3 regions of the Rhodococcus sp. NPDC055024 genome follow, and region 2 is predicted to be linked to each of the others. Evidence: riboswitches for the same ligand, from Rfam matches in the RefSeq annotation. Region 2 holds a riboswitch; each other region holds the start of a gene.

Region 1 (6,339 bases), on a different contig from region 2:
GATCGCCGTGGACGTGACCTCGGAAACGACCGCCCGCGCGGATGCGGTGTGGACGTTCTACGTCGACACAACCACCTCGCCCAAACTCAGCGGCGTCGGGAGCTACGCCGACGAGTTCGAACTCGAGGACGGGCGGTGGCGACTGTCGCGGCGAGTGATCTCGCGCGGCTGACGCTCAGTCTTCTTCGCCGGTGATCGCCTCACACCAGTCTTCGACCTGATCGATCCCCTCTTCCGTCCATTCCGGGCTCATCTCTTCCAGCGCATCGAAGACCACCTCGCAGGTCAGCATCTCCGGTGAACCCTCCGACCCCGCTGCTTCGGTTCGCTCCGCAGACGCTGTCGCAACTGGGCCGGCGGCCAGCGCAACCGCCATCGCGCCTGTTCCGACCATCGCTTTCACACGCATCGGTTTTCCTCCTTCACTCTCGCTTCGGTCCTCGGGGTACCCGACTCGCCCCGCGCTACCCATCCCGTCACTCATGTCCGACTTTCGGCGCCGACGGCATAGACTGAGCTCGTCGCCACCACGCTCTCGCAGCGTCGGGGGCGACAGATACACAGCTGGATCAGAATCGGAAGGCATCCCATTACAGAATCTCCCGCTCCGCACGACATCTACTTCGTACCCCCGGAGCAGGACAGCCCCAATCCCGTGGAACCGGCGTCGGCCGCGTCACGTGCGCGGATGGGTGAGCTACCCGAGACCGTCCGATTCAAGAATCGTTTTGCCCTTGCGATCACGACCACCACGCCGCTCGAAGCGATGGTCGAAGATCTCCTCTTCATCCGCGACATCCTCGACGCCGCAGGAATCGAGTATTTACTCGTCCGCGGAAACGACGAGCGCCCGGTCATCGCGGTCAGCTGGACCGAACGAAAGAACCTGCGGCAGGCACTTGTCGAGGGATGCGCCAACGCACCCTTCTACTCCAAAACCGTCGACGCGAAGAAGAGTCCAGCGCTCCTTGTCGCGGACGGTGCCCTGTCCAAGACCAACAAGTCACGAATCTTCCGCTTGTTCCGTCCAAGGGTTCACGTCGCAAGCGGTATGAACTACGGCGCGAACATCGGCGTTCAAATCGAATTGTGGTCGATTTCCGACGAAGAAATCGTCCTACCCGTCGAGAACTCACTGACTCGACGAACCGTCCTCCCCGAAGAAGCTGTCCGAGGAACCGTCGAGCGATTCGGCCGGATCTGGCCGACCATCGAAAACATGTTCGCCGATCATGCCTCCGATATCAGCTTCGATATCGATCTTGTCTTTTCCTGGGTCGACGGCTCCTCCAAGGAGTTTCAGGCTCAGCGCGCCAAGCGGATGCAGAACTACATCGTCGGCGAGGGGGACGAATCAGAGGCGCGTTTCCGTCAGATCGACGAGCTCAAGTACGCGCTACGGTCCATCCACATGTACGCGCCGTGGATCCGGCGTATCTTCGTCGCGACCGATTCCGATCGTCCGGACTGGCTTGCCGACGATCCGCGAGTAACGTTCATGCCCAGCGAGAAGTTCTTCGCCGATCCAAGTGTGTTGCCCACCCATAATTCTCAAGCTGTCGAATGCCAGCTGCACCATATACCGGGTCTGGCAGAACACTTCCTCTACTCGAACGACGACATGTTCTTCGGCCGTCCGGTCGGTCCGGACATGTTCTTCTCCCCCGGTGGCATCAGCATGTTCATCGAAGCCGACACCAGAATCGGATTGGGACACAACGACAACGACCGCAGCGGGTTCGAGAATGCGGCACGCGTCAACCGCCGGTTGCTTCAGGACCGCTTCGGGCTGATGACCACCAGGCACCTCGAGCACGCTGCGACACCGCTGCGTAAGAGCGTGATGGCAGAGATGGAACGTGAGTTCGCCGAAGACTTCGCCGCAACTGCAGCAAGCACCTTCCGCGCGAGTTCCAATATCTCGGTTACCAATTCGCTGTACCACTACTACACGCTCATGAGTGGACGGTCGGTGGTGCAGAAGTCCGCAGCCGTCAAATACGTCGACACGACGGTCAAGGCCGGTTTGCGCGACATGGACTCACTGCTCGCCAAGCGCTCCATGGACTTCTTCTGCCTCAACGACGGCAGCGCTCCGGAGATCGAACTGGAACTTCGCACACGCAAGATCACGGAGTTTCTGGAGAGCTATTACCCCATCCCGGCTCCCTGGGAATCCTAGACGAACGAGGGCCCAGCCGATTTCGGCTGGGCCCTCGTCACTTCAGTCGATCAGCGTGCTGACACATGCTCTCGCTGCACTGGAATGGGCAATCCGAGATTGTCACGCAATGTCGTTCCTTCGTAGTCACTACGGAGAACACCTCGATCCTGCAGCAGCGGCACCACGTCGTCGACGAACTCGTCGAGTCCCGTCGGTACGAGGTGCGAGCCGAGGATGAATCCGTCCGAACCGTCGTTGCCGACAAACGAATCGATTTTCTCGGCAACCTGCTGCGGCGTACCCACAATCGGTCCACGCTCGAACTGGTCGATCACAACCTCGCGCAGATTCAACTTCTTGCTTTCCGCGACCGCGCGCAGTTTTGCCACGGTCGCGAAACGATCCTGGTGAATGAAGGCGCGCCCCTGGATGATCGGCGGAGCTTCGGGGTCCGGTGCGATATCGGGTAGGGGCCCTTCGGGGTCGTACTTCGACAGATCGAGATTCCAGATCTGTTCGAGCAGAACCAAAGCGGTCTGGCCGGTGACCTGCTGGTCGCGAATCTCTCGGTACTTCTCGATCGCATCTGCCTCCGAGGTGCCGAGAACAAAACTCGCCGACGGCAGGATCTTGATGTCACCCGGGTCGCGTCCGGCCGCGACGGCACGTGCTTTGATATCGCGATAGAAATCGGCCGCCTCGGGCAATTGACCATACGGTGAGAAGATCGCGTCGGCATTGCCGGCAGCAAAATCGCGCCCCTGCGGCGACACCCCGGCCTGCAGAATAACCGGGCGCCCTTGTGGACTGCGCGGAACTGTGAATCGGCCGTTCACATCGAAATGTGATCCGTGGAAAGCGAATTCACCGGCATCTGGTCGCGAGAGAAAGCGTCCCGATGCCTTGTCAGCAACGATGTCGTCGTTGCGCCACGAATCCCACAGCTCACGCACCAGCGCTACCGTCTCCTCCGCACGCTCGTATCGTTGCGCACGATCCAGGTATCCACCGCGACGAAAGTTCTGGCCGGTGAATGCGTCGAACGAGGTGACGACGTTCCAGGCGGCACGACCTCCGGACAACTGATCGAGCGTCGCAAATTGGCGGGCCAGTTCGTACGGCTCGTTGAACGTGGCGTTGATGGTGCCGGCCAAACCGAGGTGTTCGGTTACTGCCGCCAACGATGCAAGCACGGTGAAGGTGTCCGGCCTGCCGATGATGTCCTGATCGAATATCTGTCCTGCACGTTCACGAAGAGCAAGACCTTCGGCGAGGAAGAAGAAGTCGAACTTCCCACGCTCGGCGGTTCGAGCGGTGTGCTCGAAGGATTCGAACTCGATCTGACTGCCCGCCTGCGGATCCCACCATGCAGTGTGATGGTTGACGCCGCCGAGGTAGGCACCCAGGATGACCTGCTTACGCTGCTGAGAACTCATGAAAGTGTATTCCTCGTCTGTCAGGCGGCCGGAGTGCCGGCGGCGTAGCGGTTGGGAACGTCGATGGACAGACCAAGCAGTCCGCGAAGATTCGTCTGTGGGTATTCGGTGCGGAATACGCTGCGCCGCTGCAATTCCGGAACCAGCTCGCCGGCGATCGCGTCGAGGTCGTCCACGACGACGCCCGGTCGCAACCGGAAGCCGTCGATTCCCAACTGTTGCCACCGGAGCAGAAGATCTGTCAACTCGGCCGCGGTACCGGTGAAGGTCAGCGCGTCCGAACGGTATTCGGTACCAACCTGCGCGTCGAGTCGAGCGAGCCGTTGCTTTCCGGTTTCTTCCGGCGTATCGAAGAAGACGACGATGTCGGTGAAGACCCGAAGTGGTTCGCCGGCGCGCTGCACGTGTTCTTCGGCTGCTCGCACCTCACCCAGGATTGCCGTAACCTGCCCGTCGTCGAATGGCGTCACGAACACCAGGTCAGCCGTGCGCGCTGCCAGTTCGTACGCCACGCGCTGATGCGCCAATGCGGTCACGACTGGATGCCCCTGCGGCGGGCGCGGAGTCACCGACGGTCCACGGACCGACAAATACTTTCCCTCGAAGTCGATGTAGTGCAACTTGTCTCGGTCGATGAATCGGCGCTGCTCCACGTCGCGGATCTCGGCGTCGTCCTCCCAGCTGTCCCAGAGTCGCCGGATGACGTCAGCGGCCTCCGCAGCTTCGTCGAACAGATCACGTACGAAGTCCGGGAGGACACCTGAAACGATCGACTGACGCTCGGCATCGGTGAGCGCTGGGATATCGCGTCGCCCGAACTGTGCCGCCTCGGATTCCGAGGCCGACACCTTCACCTGCCATCCGGCGCGACCGCGCGAGGTGTAGTCCAGCGTGGCAACGGCTTTGGACACGTGGAACGGTTCGGTGTGAATGGTGGTGATGGTCGGGATCAACCCGATGTTGCTCGTGATCGGTGCCAGTCGGGCGGCCACGAGATGTGCGTCGAGCCGAGCGCGCACCCGGTCAACCGCGTCGTCGACAGGCTCGAGTGGGTTGGCTGGCACCGAGAGACTGTCCTCGATGGTGACGAAATCGAGCAGACCACGCTCGGCGGTCGTCACCACGTCAGTCCAATACGACGCGCTGAACAGCTCACTCGGGCGCGAGTGCGGCTCTCGCCAGGCCGCTGGGTGCCAACCGGCACCGTCCAGCGCTACGGCGAGATGCAACGGAGCAAGATGAGAAGAAGGGGTGGAGGTCATCGGCGCATACTCCTGTTCGAGAACTACTCGGGAGCGCACAGTGCCGACCGCAGAAACCGTCAGCACTCGACTGACGGTTCTCGTGGCGACTGCCGCTTGCGACACGCACCGCGCGTATCGCCAGGTGTGATTCCGGGGCACCCCATCGGCATGAAGGGTTGCCGTCCAGCTAGCCGGTCCTTGTTGCTGGAGCTCTGCACCTACCTCGACGGTAGTGAGTACGCGACCGCCCGGCAATCACCCAGAACTGCGCGTGGGTGCCGGAAACCGCCTGCGACCTCAGATGATCGAGCGTGCCGCCTTTTCGCTCTCGAGGATTCGAATGCCGGCAGCACTGAGCCTCCGGGCACCCTCGGCCGCGTCGACGGGCTCACCGACCGTCACGTGCGCACCGAGTGGAACGACCGAATGAACAATTGTCTCGTCGTACACGTGCACCAGATTGCACCCCTGAGCCCCGTCACGACCACGCTGACCACCGACTTCCACGTTCAAGTCCTGGGTGTAACACGTCGACGACGCCACGGAAACCGGAATGCCGGCGAACGTCGCCGTCGTCGAATAGTGCAGGTGCCCGGCAAGAATCGCCCGGACGTCGCTGCCACGCAAGACGTCCGCCAACCGGGACTGATCGCGCAACTCCACCAGAACCGCGAGATCCTGAATGCACGGAACAGGCGGATGATGCAGCGCCAGAATTGTTCCGTCGGGCGCCGGCACCGCCAATTCTGCGCGTAGCCAATCCAATTGGCCATCCGTTATCTCACCGTAGTGATGCCCGGGAACCGACGAATCCAGGGTGATCACCCGCAGTCCGTCAAGGTCGTAGACGTTGTCGACGGGATGATCGGTGGCGTCTTCGCCCAACAGCAGAGATCTGAACGTAGGGCGGTCGTCGTGGTTGCCCATCGCCCAGACGACCTGCGCATCGATCTCGGCCGCCACGGGTTCCACGATGGCTTTCAATTCCGCGTATGCGTCGGGGTGCCCCTGGTCGGTCAGGTCGCCGGTGAATATCAGTGCATCCGGGCGTGCGCCCGAGGCCACGATCCCGCGGAGCACTTCCCGCAACCTCGTCGACGCATCCACGGCGTCGTACAGCTGTCCCTGCGCCACCAGATGTGTGTCACTGAGGTGCACCAGAAAATGCTTCGGACGCGGGTACTCGGCATTCCGAACGCTCATCGGTCTCTCGCTTCCGCTTGCCGACGCGTAGGCGCCGGTGCGGCACCTACTGATCGTCGACACTAGTCAACCGACCAACAGTGACTGATCGGGGCACACCCGACGAACACGAAGCGAACTCCCGCGGCGACCCTCGGGATCGAGTAGTTGAAGCTGCGAGTAGTGTGTGGACAGTGTTGTTCCTGACCACTCGGCGTTACGTCGACCTTCGCCTGCAGGCGAGCGCAATGTGTACGCGCTCGCTCTGACCTGACGCGTACCAGGAAACATTTCTTCGAATCTGCCCGGCCTC
Region 2 (6,339 bases):
CCGGCCGCGAGATGGAAGTCGATGCCGGCAACTGCGGTCACCGCGGGGTGGTCGCGCCTCGCAGGAAAGGTCACCTGCAGATTGGTGACGGAGACTATGTCGTTCACGCGAGTCCTCGTTCGGCCAGGCGGCGCTGCGCGTGACGACCCAGAGTTGTTATGGAGACCACGGTCAGCACGACCGCGAGACCGGGAAACAGGGATGCCCACCAGGCCAGCCGTAAGAACTCTCGTCCCTGGGCGAGCATGACACCCCACTCGGCGTCGGGCGGTCTGACTCCCAGACCGAGGAAGCTGAGCGACGCGACCGAGATGATGGCCGTTCCGACGCTGATGGTGGCAACTGCGACGAGGGGAAGCAGTGCGTTGGGCAGAATGTGCAGGCCGACGATCCGGCGACGGGGGGTGCCCAGCGCTACGGCCGATTCCACGTATCCCGAAGCGGCGATCGGAAGTGTCTGAGCACGAATAACTCTCGCGAAACGCGGCACCATGCCCAGTGCAACCGCGATCAGTGTGTTGCGCGGGCCCGGCCCGAGGACGGCGATGACGAGCAGGGTCAGGAGCAGATCGGGAAATGCCATCGTGATGTCCACCATTCGTAGCAGACCTGCTCGCACCCAGCGTGGTCCGAGCACCGCCGATATTCCGACGAGAGTGCCGAGTAGCACCGCGACAGCGGTGGCACCCAGTCCGATGAGCAACGAGAACCGGGCGCCGTGCACGACTCGGGAGAAGATGTCGCGGCCCAGGTTGTCGGTACCGAACCAGTGCGCCGATCCCGGTCCGGCAAAGGGCGCGGCCGGGTTGGTGGCGTTCGGATCGACACCGGTGAGCAGTGACGGTGCCGCGACCGCCACGAGAGCGATCGCAGTAAAGAGCAGAGCGAGCGTCGTACCGAGGCTCGGGCCCTGCTTGTTTCGGAAGACGAACGACGGACGCCGCAGTACAGCGGTGAGAGTGGCCACGGAATCAGCCCTTTCGCAGGCGCGGATCGATTACCACGTACAACAGATCGAGAAGCGTGTTGACCACGATGAACACGAGTGCAGAGAGGACAACGATCCCCAACACGACCGGCATGTCCTTCGCTCCGATCGCCTGGAGTGTGACACGTCCCAGACCTGGTCGTGCGAAGACGGTTTCGGTCAGCACGGCACCACCCAGTGTCGCCCCGACGAAATAGGCGGCGAGGGTGGTGGCGGGCAGCAGAGCGTGCCGGAAGACGTGTCTGAGCAGGACCGTGGCACGGGAGGCCCCGCGAGCGCGGGAAGTCACGACAAACGGCTGCGCAAGTGCGTCCTCCACCCCGTCCCGGAGAACTTGCGACAACAAACCGGCGATGGGCAGAGCCAGAGTGATGATCGGCAGAACGAGAGAGATGTCGGTCTTGGCGCTCGAGGCCGGGAACCAGCCGAGGGCGAAAGCGAAGATCCAGAGCAGGAGAATACCGATCCAGAACGTGGGCACCGACACGGACAACAACTCGAACCCCGACGCGACAGTCCGCAGACGCGGTCGGCCGGCAGTCAGTAATGCGAGCGCCGAGGCGATCACGATTGCAAGCACGACGGCAGGTACGGCGAGCGCGACGGTAGGCCAGAGTTGTTCTCCCAGAACCTCCGTCACCGGCCTTTGCAGCTGGTACGAGTTTCCGAGGTCGCCGGTGAACACCCGCTTCAGATAGGTGAGGTACTGGACGACGATCGGCCGGTCCAGTCCATACGAGACGCGAATTGCTTCGCGGTCGCTCGGACGGACCACCGAATCGCCGCCGAGAATGATGTTCACCGGATCACCCTTGATGGTGTGCAGAGCGATGAAGGTGAGAGTGCCCGCGCCCCACACCACCAGAACCGCTGCACCGATCTTGGCGACGATCAGCCGCGACAGGGTTGCCGCGCGTCGACGCTGCTCAGTTGGTGAGGAAAGCATCGTAGAAGAGCGGTGAGGCGTTGGTGGCAAACGAGATTCCGTGAATATTGTTGTTCGTGCCGAGGCGGTACGCCTGGACGTAGACGGGAACGACGTACGCCGAGTCGATGACGTGATGCTGAATCGACGAGTAGATCGCCTCGCGCTCCGGGCCGTTGGGAACGGAAGCGGCCCGGGTGAGATTGGCGTCGAGTTCCGGGTCGACGGCGCGTGCATATGCACCACCGTTCGGCGGTACGTATGCGCTGGAGAAGACGGTGCGGAGGATATCGGGTTCCGGTCGCACGAAGAACAATGCTGCCGCCTCGTAGTCCCCCTTCGCCGCACGATCGGACAGCGTTCCGGTGTCCACGGGCTCGATGACCAAGTCGAATCCCACATCCTTCTTGACCTGATCCTGGAAAGCCTCGAGCAGGGGCGCGTTCTCGGCGAAGTAGCTGGACGAATCGTAGGGGAATCGGATGCTCAGACGTTTACCGTCCTTGGTCCGGTACCCGTCGGAATCGCGTGATGTCCAACCTGCTTCGTCGAGAAGCGAATTCGCCTTGTCGACGTCGTATCCCCAGTCGCCGGCGACGGTAGCGTCGTAGTACGGCGTCTTCGGTCCGAGGATGTTGTCGGCGGGTCGCAACTGGTCGAAGTAGACGCTCTTGACCAGGTCGGTGGAGTTGAGCGAACTCTGGAAAGCCTGTCGCACACGAATATCCGTGAACGGTGCGGCTTGGGTGTTGAGGAAGATGCTGTAGTTGATGCCTGGGTTCTCGTACTTGATCAGACGGAGGTTCGGATCCTTGTCCACTTGCGGCGCATTCGCCGACGGAACGGCCGCGATGGCATCGACCTCTCCGTTCTCCAGAGAGCCGAGGCGCGTGGCGTTTTCGGGCAGGATGCGGAAATTTAACTTCTCCAAATAGGCTGCACCTTGATGTTTGGCGTATCCGGGGCCCCAGTTGTAGTCGTCTCGGCGATTCAACTCGAATCCCACGCCCTTGGTGTAGTTGCCCAAGGTGAAGGCCCCCGACCCGACCAGAGTGGTGCAGTTCGCGTTGTCGGTCGAGCGCAGATGCGTCGGCGACTGAATGCCGAGGAACGGCAGTGAAGCACCCTGCAGGAACGACGGGTACGGCGCGGTGAACGCCACGCTGACTGTATTCGCGTCTACCACCGTAACCGTATCGAGCGGTCCGAGAAGCGATCTGGCGTACGCCGACTTGGTCGCCGGGTTGGAAACACGATCGAAGTTGAATTTCACGGCCTCCGCGTCGACCGGAGTTCCGTCGGAGAACGTGACGCCGTCACGCAGGGTGAAGGTGTACAGCTTCGCGTCCTCGGATTCGGTCCAGGAACTGGCCAACCACGGTGTGAACTCGTTGTTCTCGCCGTGCGCGACGAGGGAATCCACCACGTTTCGTGAGACCAGCGCTGCCACGGAGCTGCCGGTTTGTTGCGGATCGACGCAATCGACGTCGGAGTTGAGACCGAACGTGGACGTGCCGCCTGAGACCGGCGTCGCATTCTCGTCGAACGGCGTGCTGTCTGCCTTGGACGAGCAGGAGGTCAACAGTATCGCGAAGGTAACCGCCACAGCTCCGGTCGCACCAACGCGTCGATGAACACGAGTCAAGGTATTCGCTCTCTACAAAGGGCTCTTTCAAAGCCAGCGCTGACCGAACGGGGGTGCCCGTCGGCCTGGTCGTCATCCGGGGCACCCCGTCGCGTCGAAGGGTTGCCGACCAGCGAGCCGGAGCTTGTCACTGATTCTCATGACCGATTGGAATTCTAAGGCGACGCATAAGAGTAAACACGGATTAAACTCAGCGTGAGTGAGAGAGCTGTTCCATGCTCGCGCCAAATCTCCGATATGTCACCAATTTTGGCTTGCCCACCACTGAACCCGTCAATTACCCGCGACTGGTCGTCGATCTGGTTCGGTCGTCACGGAACGGCCAGGTTCAGAGCGATTGGCCCGGCAGCGGAAGGATCCCGAGATTGGCATCGAGGCCCCCGTCGACGACGAGTGTCGTGCCGGTGATGTAACTCGCCGCGGGGGACGAGAGGAACCAGATCGCCTCTGCCTGTTCCACAGGTTCAGCGAAGCGGCCCAGAGGGATTCGTCGCTCGATAGCGGAAAGCACCGCCGGATCGGAGGTAACGTTCGCGGTGATACCGGTCCGGGTCAGACCGGGCGCGAGGGCGTTGATCCGAACGCCGACGCCGGCGTAGTCGATTGCGAAGGCGCGCACCAGATTCACGAGTGCGCCCTTGGTGGCGTTGTATGCCCAGTTGCCTGGATCGCCCCGCAGGCCGGCGACGGAGGCCGTGAAAACGGCAGAACCCTTGCTTGCGCGCAGGGCCGGAATCGCGGCCCGTAGTCCGTGGATGGGACCCCGAAGGTTGACGCCGATGATGCGGTCGGCATTCTCGACGGCATCGGGAGACTCCAGCGGAGGTGTGCCTCCGGTCCCGGCGTTGAAGACGGCAGCGTCGAGTCGGCCGAAACGTTCGAGTGCGGTATCGACGGCCGCCTTGTTGACCTGCTCCTCGGTGACGCTACCGACCACCGTGACGACGCCGTCGAGTCGATTCAGAGATTCCAGTCCGCGTTCGGAGACATCGACGGCCACAACTGCATGCCCGCGTGAGACGAACAGTTCGACGGTGGCCCTACCGATTCCCGAGGCGGCTCCGGTGACCAGAGCGACCCGACGTGTGTCGGCGGACGATGTATTCATGGTGCGCCCTTCTGCAGGTGGAATGGACCGGGAACAGCCGCTTGCAACGACTCTGCCGTCTCCACCGAGTGATACCACGTCGGCTTCGAGATCGTTCGGTCTCGAATCAATTGCACGGCGCGCGCGGCGATAGCTGCCGTCGCTGCCGACTGGCTCCGCCCCGAAACCCACAGCGCCGGACCGGTGTCCGTTCGGGCCATCGCGACCCAACGATCAGAGCCCCACAGCTTCTTCGGTACTATCTTCCGGAGCGCGGGTACCCACGTCATGACAGCGAGCCCGAGCGTCGCAGCGGTCGTGTCCAATCGCAGGTACGTCCTGACCGGCACACCGAGGTCGCGCGTCAACGCATGCTGGTCCGAAAAATCGGCCCGCACAGCAGGACCGGTGCGGTACCCGGTCGCGTCGGCCGGCATTCGAAACGTCTTCATCCCGGAATAGTTCCGGATCGATCGACCGTCTGGGTCCGGAAACCTGGTGCCCAACATCCCGTAGGTCCACGCCGTCGCTGCTGGCCCGTGTAGTTCTCCGCCGCCAAGTCCGATCACGATGTCCACTGGCCCGTCGCCGAGTCGGTGCGCCGCTGCTGCGAGGACGCTGGTCAACCCCGGCGCCAAGCCGACGCCGATCAGAACGGGTCCGTCGACCGCTTCCAATTCTTCGCAGTAGCTCGAGGTCGCCGTGATGTCGACGAATGCCGCCCCGCCGCGTACCGCTTCGTCGGCCAGGCGAACGTCCTCGAAACCCGACGCGTTCACCACGACATCGAAGTCTCGAACCACAGTCGAATACGCGCCTGGTTCTTTAAGATCAACGACGACGTCCGCGCGGGCAGGATCACGGCCGGCGGAGTACGCGGAGATTTCGGGGACCTTCGCGAGTTGTTTCATCAGGGGAATCCCGACGGCACCGTAGCCACCAAGTACAAGAACCTTCGTCATTTTTTCGCCTCCCGAGTAGCTAGAGTTCGACTCTAGAGTTAGACTCTAATCATGACTGAGGTTCTTCGGGAAGATACGTCGGCGCGGCGCAAGATCATCGAGGCAGCGCGCGAAGTTTTTGTCGATCCCGGCTACGCGGCCGCCACGATCAAGCAGCTTGCCGCGGCGGCGGGCGTGTCGGTGCAGAGTGTCTATTTCGTGTTCGGCAACAAGCCGAGCGTGCTGTCAGCACTGCTCGACGTGGCTGTGGCGGGCGATGAGGAAAAGACGGCAACTCTGGACCGACCGTGGGTGGCGGCGGCACTCGGCGCCCCACATCCCCTCGGGCAACTCCGGATTCAGGTTCACCACGGGCGGCTGATTCTGGAGCGCACCGCGGACATCCTGTTGGCACTACGCGCCGCTGCTTCCGCGGACGACGATGCCGCCCGCTTGTGGCAAATCAACCGCACGCAGCGACGCACGGTGCAGGAACATCTGATGGTCGGCATCGTCGAAAAGGCGCCGACCGTCGACCTCGAGACAGCCGTGAACGTGGCACTGACACTGCTCAGCCCCGAGACGTACACAGACCTCGTGGTCGGCGCGGGTTGGACCGGGCAACAGTACGAAGAATGGGTGGTCAACACCCTTGCTGCAACCCTCGGCCTGGACCGAACCGTCAAATCCAGGAAGTAACTCGAACTACTTGGTGGGCTTGTCGTCGATGTGCCGTGGGTTGTTCCACAGGCG
Region 3 (6,339 bases), on a different contig from region 2:
GGTCGGTGAGAACCTTGTCGAGCTCCGGGTCTGCGCCGCGACGGTTGAGGTTGCGGCCCTCGGTGCTGAACGACGCCCGGAGGATGTCGGCGTCGGCCCGAGTGCTGTTGTAGTACAGCGAATCGTAATCACCCGACACCCCCTTCTCGGTCCATTCACCGTTCGAGACCAGATTGAGCTGCAGGTCGACGCCGACCTTCTTGAGCTGCTGCTGCACGAGCTCGAGAATGGCCTGATTACCCGAGAACACCGGGCTGAACGTGACGCTGAACGTGAGCTTCTGCCCGTCCTTCTCGCGGATACCGTCGCTTCCGGCCTTCCAACCGGCTGCGTCGAGAAGCTTTGCCGACTTGTCGGCGTCGTACGTCACGACACCGGATTCGTCGGTGTAGAGCGGAGTGGTGTGAGCCAACGGGCTCGTTGCCGGGAAGAACGACGGATCTAGAACGGTGTCGACGAGCTCTTGCCGGTTGATCGCCGGAATGATGGCCTGGCGCACAGCCTGATCAGCGAGAACTCCACGACTGACGTTGGGCTGGAAGAAGAAGCTCACGCCGGGGTTGGGGCGGGTGAGGATGCGTCCACCGGCGCCCTCGATCTGCGGCGCGTCCTGCGGGAGCGCGTCGCTGACAGCATCGAGCTGGCCGGAAGCCACGCTGCCCGCGCGCACACCGGATTCGGGGACCACGGTGAAGTCGACGCCGTCGAGGTAGGCCTCGCCCTGGTGTGCGACCGCGTCCGACGCCCAGTTGTATCCCGCACGCTTGGCGATCTTGACGCTCTTGTCCTGCTGCCAGTCGGTGTAGACGAACGGGCCGGAGGCGATCACCGCTGCACCGGGGCAGCGCTGCTCGGAGGCCAGGGCGGTGGTGGATTCGGCGAGGATTCCGAGCTGCGGCGTCGAAGTTGCCTGCAGGAACTGAACATTGGGTCCGGAGAAATTGATCTTCGCCGTGTGTGCGTCAACGACGTCGGTGCCCGTGTACGAGGACAGGTAGCTCTTCGCCAACGATGCGTTCGGTCCGAGGTTCTTGACCGAGTCGAAGGTCTTCTTCACCGAATCCGCCGTTACCGGTGTTCCGTCACTGAAAGTGGCATCGTCGCGAAGGACAAACGTGAAGCTCGCGGCGTCCGGGCTGATCTCCCAACTCTTGGCGAGCCACGGGGTGATCTCTCCGGTGTCGGGATTTTGATCGGTCAGCGAATCCACCACGGTACGAGTGACATACACGGTCTGGTTGCTGCCGGCCTGGGCCGGATCGGCGCACGTCGGCGCCTGTGAGAGGCCGTAACGAAGGGTTCCGCCGGACTGCGCGGGACCCGCGTCGGCACCGCTGCCGCTTCCGTCGCTGCTGCAGCCGGCGAGGACGGTCCCGAGAACCGAGACAGCACCGATACCGGCAATGACGGTCGCGCGTTTGCGGGCACCGAATGAGGGCGAAGACACCAAGAACTCCTAAAGAGGCATGCCGAAGAGCGCACCCGTCGCCGTGGAGCAAGAAGCTCCAAGAAGGCGATCGAGCGCGAATCACTTGTGCAGAGAAGAGAAAACAGACTTGTCGACGACTCGCCTGAGTGTGAATGACTGACCGAGGTCAGTTGGTACAGAAAGATCCCGCGGTGCGGCACAGGTCTACGTGACGACGCGACCAGGCGGTATCGAAGCCGCCTTCGACTGCCTTCATTTCGTGTTCCTCCATCGGTCCTGGCGGTAGCACCCGCACCCGATCACTCGGGGGGTTGCTGCGACTTCAATGAGCCAGGTCTCTCGGTCGCTCTGGATGGTCGTTCGCAAGTGTACGAGGTTAAACCCGGGTGTTGTCAACCCGGTCGGTAGGAATTGCTGCTCGGGTCACATTTTCGAGCACCCGAAGTTGTTTCTCGAACGGGTGGACGCCCACTTCTTCGGGCGAGAGTGAAGCGTCGTAGAGCGGTGTGTATCCACTGGACAGGTACAGCGCGACAGCCTCCGGTTGCCGAGGGCCCGTCGTCAGGAACACCCTGTGGTATCCGCGAAGCTCGATCTCTCGTTCCAACTCGCGAACGACGACCTTGCCGAGACCACGCTTCCGATAGTCGACCGATGTCCAGATTCTCTTCAATTCGGCAGTGGTGGAATCAAATTGGCGAAATGCACCACCGCCAATAGGCACATCCTCGTGGGTGAGCACCAGGAGCGCCCCCTGCGGGTACGCAAATTCTTCTGCCGGGTACGTGGTGAGATCCGCGAGCATCGCTTCGCGAGTTCCGCCGTATCGCGAGCTGTATTCGAGCGCCAACTCCGCGATCAGTGGAGCCGCCAAGGGATCGTCCTGCGATACCGAGTAGACCTCTACCGCGCCGATGCCCTCGACCTGCCGGGTCCCGAGCTCCAGTGCCACAACACTTTCCTCCATGAATCTGGTCAACGCTCCCCCAGCCGAAAAACTTCCGGAGCGAGCGCGGTTCCCTCGACGAGGTTCGATACAAGGTCACCCAGGGCCGGACCGAATTTGAATCCATGACCCGAGAATCCCGCCGCGACCGTGACGGCGCCGACTCGGTCGATGACGAAGTTACTGTCCGGCGTGCTCGTGTACAGGCACGTGATCGACTCGACGTGGGTGGAATCAACGCCGGGCAACCACGACTCGGCGTACTCGACCAATCGTTGCTCTCCGTCGACATCAGGGGTGTAGTCGCGGGTCTGTGGAGTCACGACCGGCCCGGTCGCGTGTTCGCCGATCTTGATGCCGTCCTCGGAACCGAGTCCGTAGATCCCCGCGGTCTCCAACTGCGCACCCGTGTGGTGAACGAAACTCGGCCACTCGACTCCCGGGTCCAGCGGTGCAAAGTGGGCCGGTTGTTCCTGCGTCGTGCGCAGCGTCGGGAGCACGATCTCGGAACCGAGTCCGCTGTCTGCGATCAGGTCCGCAGTCCACGCCCCAGCCGCGATCACGACCTGACGAGCCGCGAGCGTTCCGCCGTCCGTCACCACGTCCACGCCGTACGACGCTCGCGCGAGTGCCAGTACCCGAACGTCGTGACGGACCTCGGCACCGGCGAACACCGCTCCCGCTTTCAGCGCGGTCACGGCGCGGTCCGCGTGCAACCGGCCTGCATCGGGGTGATGGAGCACGGTGGTGTCGAATCGCAACCCCGGCCAGCGGGCGGACGCCTCGGCAGGAGTGAGGACCTCACCCTTGATGCCGGCCTCGACCAATATCTGCGCCTTGGACTGCACTGCCTGCGGCAGACCGTGATCGACGGCACCGGTCAGTTCCAGGAACCCGATGTCCGTGGTGGACTCCAACTCCCGCCACAGTGGCAGCGCGTCGGCCGCCAATCCTGTGTACAGGTGATTGTCGTAGGCCTGACGGTAGATGCGCGAAGTACCGTGCGATGCACCGTGCTTGTGCCCCGGCCCGAACTGTTCCAGCTGTACGACGCTGTGTCCGCGCGCCGCGAGCCGCCATGCGGCGGAGGACCCGACGAGTCCTCCGCCGATGACGATCACATCGAGAATCTCACTCATGGACGAGAGCTCACTTGGTCTTGGGAAGGCCGGGCGGGTTGATCAGAGACTTGTCGACGGCTTCGCTGGTGATGTTCCAACGCTCGAGGATCTGCTGGTACGTACCGTTCTCGATCGTGTGGTTGATCGCGTCGTTGACGGCCTTGATCAACCCGTTGTCCTTCTTCACCAGCACCGCGATCTGTCCTTGCAAAGTGTCGCCGGCACCGGAGAACTCACCGACAACCTCGGTTTCACCCGACTGCTTGGCGTGGAACTGCGACGACGGGTTCGGGCCGAAGTAGGCGTCGATTCGGCCGGACTGCAAGGGGAGGTAGTAGTCGGTGGTGTTCTGGTAGTAGGAGATGTCGGTGGGCGCCAGGCCGGCCGCGACGTTCTGCTCACTCCACTTGACCAGCAGCGCTTCCTGATTGGTACCAGAGGAGACGGCGATCTTCTTGCCGGCGACGTCCTTGGGTTCCTTGATGGAGATCCCGGCGCCCTTCTTCGCTTCGAAGGCGAGGGTGTCGAGTCGGTAGGTGGCGAAGTCGTACTTCTCCTTACGCTCCTCTGTGACAGTCACGTTGGAGAGGAAAGCGTCGGCTTCCCCGGAGTCGATGCGGACGAAGTTCTGTGCCCAGTCCGCTGTCTGCAGATCGACCTTCAAACCGAGAACGTCACCGATCAGGTAGGCGAAGTCGGTCTCGGAGCCGATGAGGGTGGTGTCGTCGTCGGCGTAGAAGCGAAGCGGCGGAGCGGAACCCGCGCTACCGGTGACTCGCAGCGTGCCGCGATCACGAATGTCCTGAGGAACCTCGGCGGCGATGGCATCCACCTTGTCGGTGGTGATGCGATTCTGGTCGGCGGTGAGGTTGTAACCCGCGGCCGCGGTGACCTGGGCGCCGTCGGACTCGGCGTCAGCACTGCTGCACGCAGCGCTGAGCAGTCCGACGGTGGCAAGAGCCGAGATCAGAAAAGTCGCGCGACGGGATGGGGAGAACATCAATTTTTCCTTCCGGGAATGAGTCTGGGTCGCGTCAGAGGACGCGGGAGAGAAACGCTTTGGTCCGTTCGTGGACCGGATTGTCGATCACCTGCGACGGCGGGCCCTGTTCGACGATGACGCCGCCGTCCATGAAGACCGCGGTGTCCGCCACCTCCCGAGCAAATCCGACCTCGTGCGTGACGATCACCAAGGTGGCGCCGTCGCGGGCAAGCTGGGCAAGAACTTCGAGGACTTCGCCGACCAACTCGGGATCGAGCGCCGACGTCGGTTCGTCGAAGAGAATCACAGCCGGACGCAGTGCCAACGCTCGCGCTATCGCTACGCGCTGTTGCTGGCCGCCGGAGAGTTGGCGGGGGTACTCGTCGGCCTTGTCTCCCACTCCCACTCGCTCGAGCAGAGCGCGGGCTTCGCGGTAGACCTCGTCACGGTCTCGTTTCTGGGCCGAGAGCGGTGCTTCCACCACGTTCTCCAGCGCGGTCAGGTGCGGAAACAGGTTGAAGTTCTGGAACACGAATCCGATATGTGAACGCTGCTTCAGGATCTCGCGGTCACGCAGTTCGTGAAGTCGATTTCCCTTGCGCCGGTATCCGATCAGTTCTCCGTCGATCCGTACGGTCCCGCGGTCGACCTTCTCGAGGTGATTGAGGGTGCGCAGCAAGGTGGACTTACCGGAACCGGACGGTCCGAGAATGACGGTCACTTCGCCCTTGCGAACCAGGAGATCAACGCCGGCAAGTACTTCCAGCGTGCCGAACGACTTGTGGATTCCGCGCGCTTCGACGGCGTACACCGTCTCTTCGGCCAATTCTGCGGTCACCGGGTCGCACCTCTCGGAATATCGAGACGCGCATCACGAATCTCTTCGAACTTCTTGCGCGCCTTCTGGATCGGAGTCAAAGGAAGGGCGCGGGCGGATCCACGTGCGTAGTGGCGCTCAACGTAGTACTGACCGATCGAGAGCAACGTCGTGAGGATGATGTACCAGATTGTGGCGACCATCAGCAGGGGCACAACTCGTCCGTTGCGGCCGAATATGACCTGCACCTGGTAGAACAGTTCGGCGATCGCCATGGTGGAGACGATGGACGTTCCCTTGAAGAGTCCGATGACCTCGTTGGCGGCATTGGGGAGGATCGCCCGCATCGCCTGCGGGAGAATGATCTTGAAGAACTGGCGACTGCGCGGAATACCGAGCGAGTGAGCTGCTTCGATCTGACCGTGATCCACCGAGATAATTCCGGAGCGGATGATCTCGGCCGAGTACGCGGCCTGGTGCAGTGCCAAACCGATGACTGCTGCAGTGAATCCACCGATCACACCGCTGACCTGGAAGGTGAAGAACTCCGGTCCGAAAGGTATTCCAAGAGAAAGGGTCTGGTACAGGTACGTGATGTTGAACCAGAAGAGCAGCTGCACGATGAGCGGAATCGAGCGGAAGGCCCAGATGTAGGTCCAGGCGATCACCTGCAGGACCGGATTCTTCGACAACCGGCCGAGTGCGAGGAAAACACCGAGACCGAATCCGAGGATCGTCCCCCACAGGGTCAGTTTGATCGTCATCCACAACGCGGCAAGCACTGATTTCGCGGTGAAGTACTGCGCGAACGTCGGCCAGTCCCAGCCTGGATTGACAACGAGTCCGTGAATGAACTGAGCAAGCAATACCAGCACGACCGCGCTGATCACCCAGCGCAGCGGGTGCCAGGTGCGAGCAACGACAAGTTCCGAGTCGGGAAGTTGCGGCTCGGCCACCGACTTTTCGGGGCGGACATCGGTGGGCGCGCTCACGGCGCACTACCTGACGGAGTGGACATCACGAATAGACCTTTCGGGGAATGGG

The links. Region 2 has a riboswitch for S-adenosylmethionine ahead of ACWF6P_RS01820 (ABC transporter substrate-binding protein). Riboswitches for the same ligand answer to the same signal wherever they lie in the genome.
Region 1: another riboswitch for S-adenosylmethionine. It lies ahead of ACWF6P_RS30205 (LLM class flavin-dependent oxidoreductase); the one in region 2 lies ahead of ACWF6P_RS01820 (ABC transporter substrate-binding protein).
Region 3: another riboswitch for S-adenosylmethionine. It lies ahead of ACWF6P_RS10960 (putative leader peptide); the one in region 2 lies ahead of ACWF6P_RS01820 (ABC transporter substrate-binding protein).

What each region holds. Positions count from the first base shown of each region.
Region 1 is NZ_JBSGVT010000024.1:9,039-15,377, reverse strand. Features, by position in the region: gene ACWF6P_RS30225 (nuclear transport factor 2 family protein) at 1-172, shown strand, start outside; gene ACWF6P_RS30220 (hypothetical protein) at 176-409, opposite strand; gene ACWF6P_RS30215 (stealth family protein) at 689-2,182, shown strand; gene ACWF6P_RS30210 (NtaA/DmoA family FMN-dependent monooxygenase) at 2,233-3,600, opposite strand; gene ACWF6P_RS30205 (LLM class flavin-dependent oxidoreductase) at 3,621-4,967, opposite strand; SAM riboswitch class IV at 4,950-5,063, opposite strand; gene ACWF6P_RS30200 (phosphodiesterase) at 5,142-6,047, opposite strand.
Region 2 is NZ_JBSGVT010000001.1:394,376-400,714, forward strand. Features, by position in the region: gene ACWF6P_RS01805 (dipeptide ABC transporter ATP-binding protein) at 1-107, opposite strand, end outside; gene ACWF6P_RS01810 (ABC transporter permease) at 104-967, opposite strand; gene ACWF6P_RS01815 (ABC transporter permease) at 972-1,934, opposite strand; gene ACWF6P_RS01820 (ABC transporter substrate-binding protein) at 1,915-3,519, opposite strand; SAM riboswitch class IV at 3,590-3,703, opposite strand; gene ACWF6P_RS01825 (SDR family NAD(P)-dependent oxidoreductase) at 3,887-4,666, opposite strand; gene ACWF6P_RS01830 (hypothetical protein) at 4,663-5,607, opposite strand; gene ACWF6P_RS01835 (TetR/AcrR family transcriptional regulator) at 5,659-6,285, shown strand; gene ACWF6P_RS01840 (PAS domain S-box protein) at 6,292-6,339, opposite strand, start outside.
Region 3 is NZ_JBSGVT010000004.1:39,769-46,107, reverse strand. Features, by position in the region: gene ACWF6P_RS10965 (ABC transporter substrate-binding protein) at 1-1,447, opposite strand, end outside; gene ACWF6P_RS10960 (putative leader peptide) at 1,596-1,685, opposite strand; SAM riboswitch class I at 1,694-1,788, opposite strand; gene ACWF6P_RS10955 (GNAT family N-acetyltransferase) at 1,806-2,396, opposite strand; gene ACWF6P_RS10950 (FAD-dependent oxidoreductase) at 2,405-3,514, opposite strand; gene ACWF6P_RS10945 (ABC transporter substrate-binding protein) at 3,525-4,496, opposite strand; gene ACWF6P_RS10940 (amino acid ABC transporter ATP-binding protein) at 4,531-5,316, opposite strand; gene ACWF6P_RS10935 (amino acid ABC transporter permease) at 5,313-6,287, opposite strand.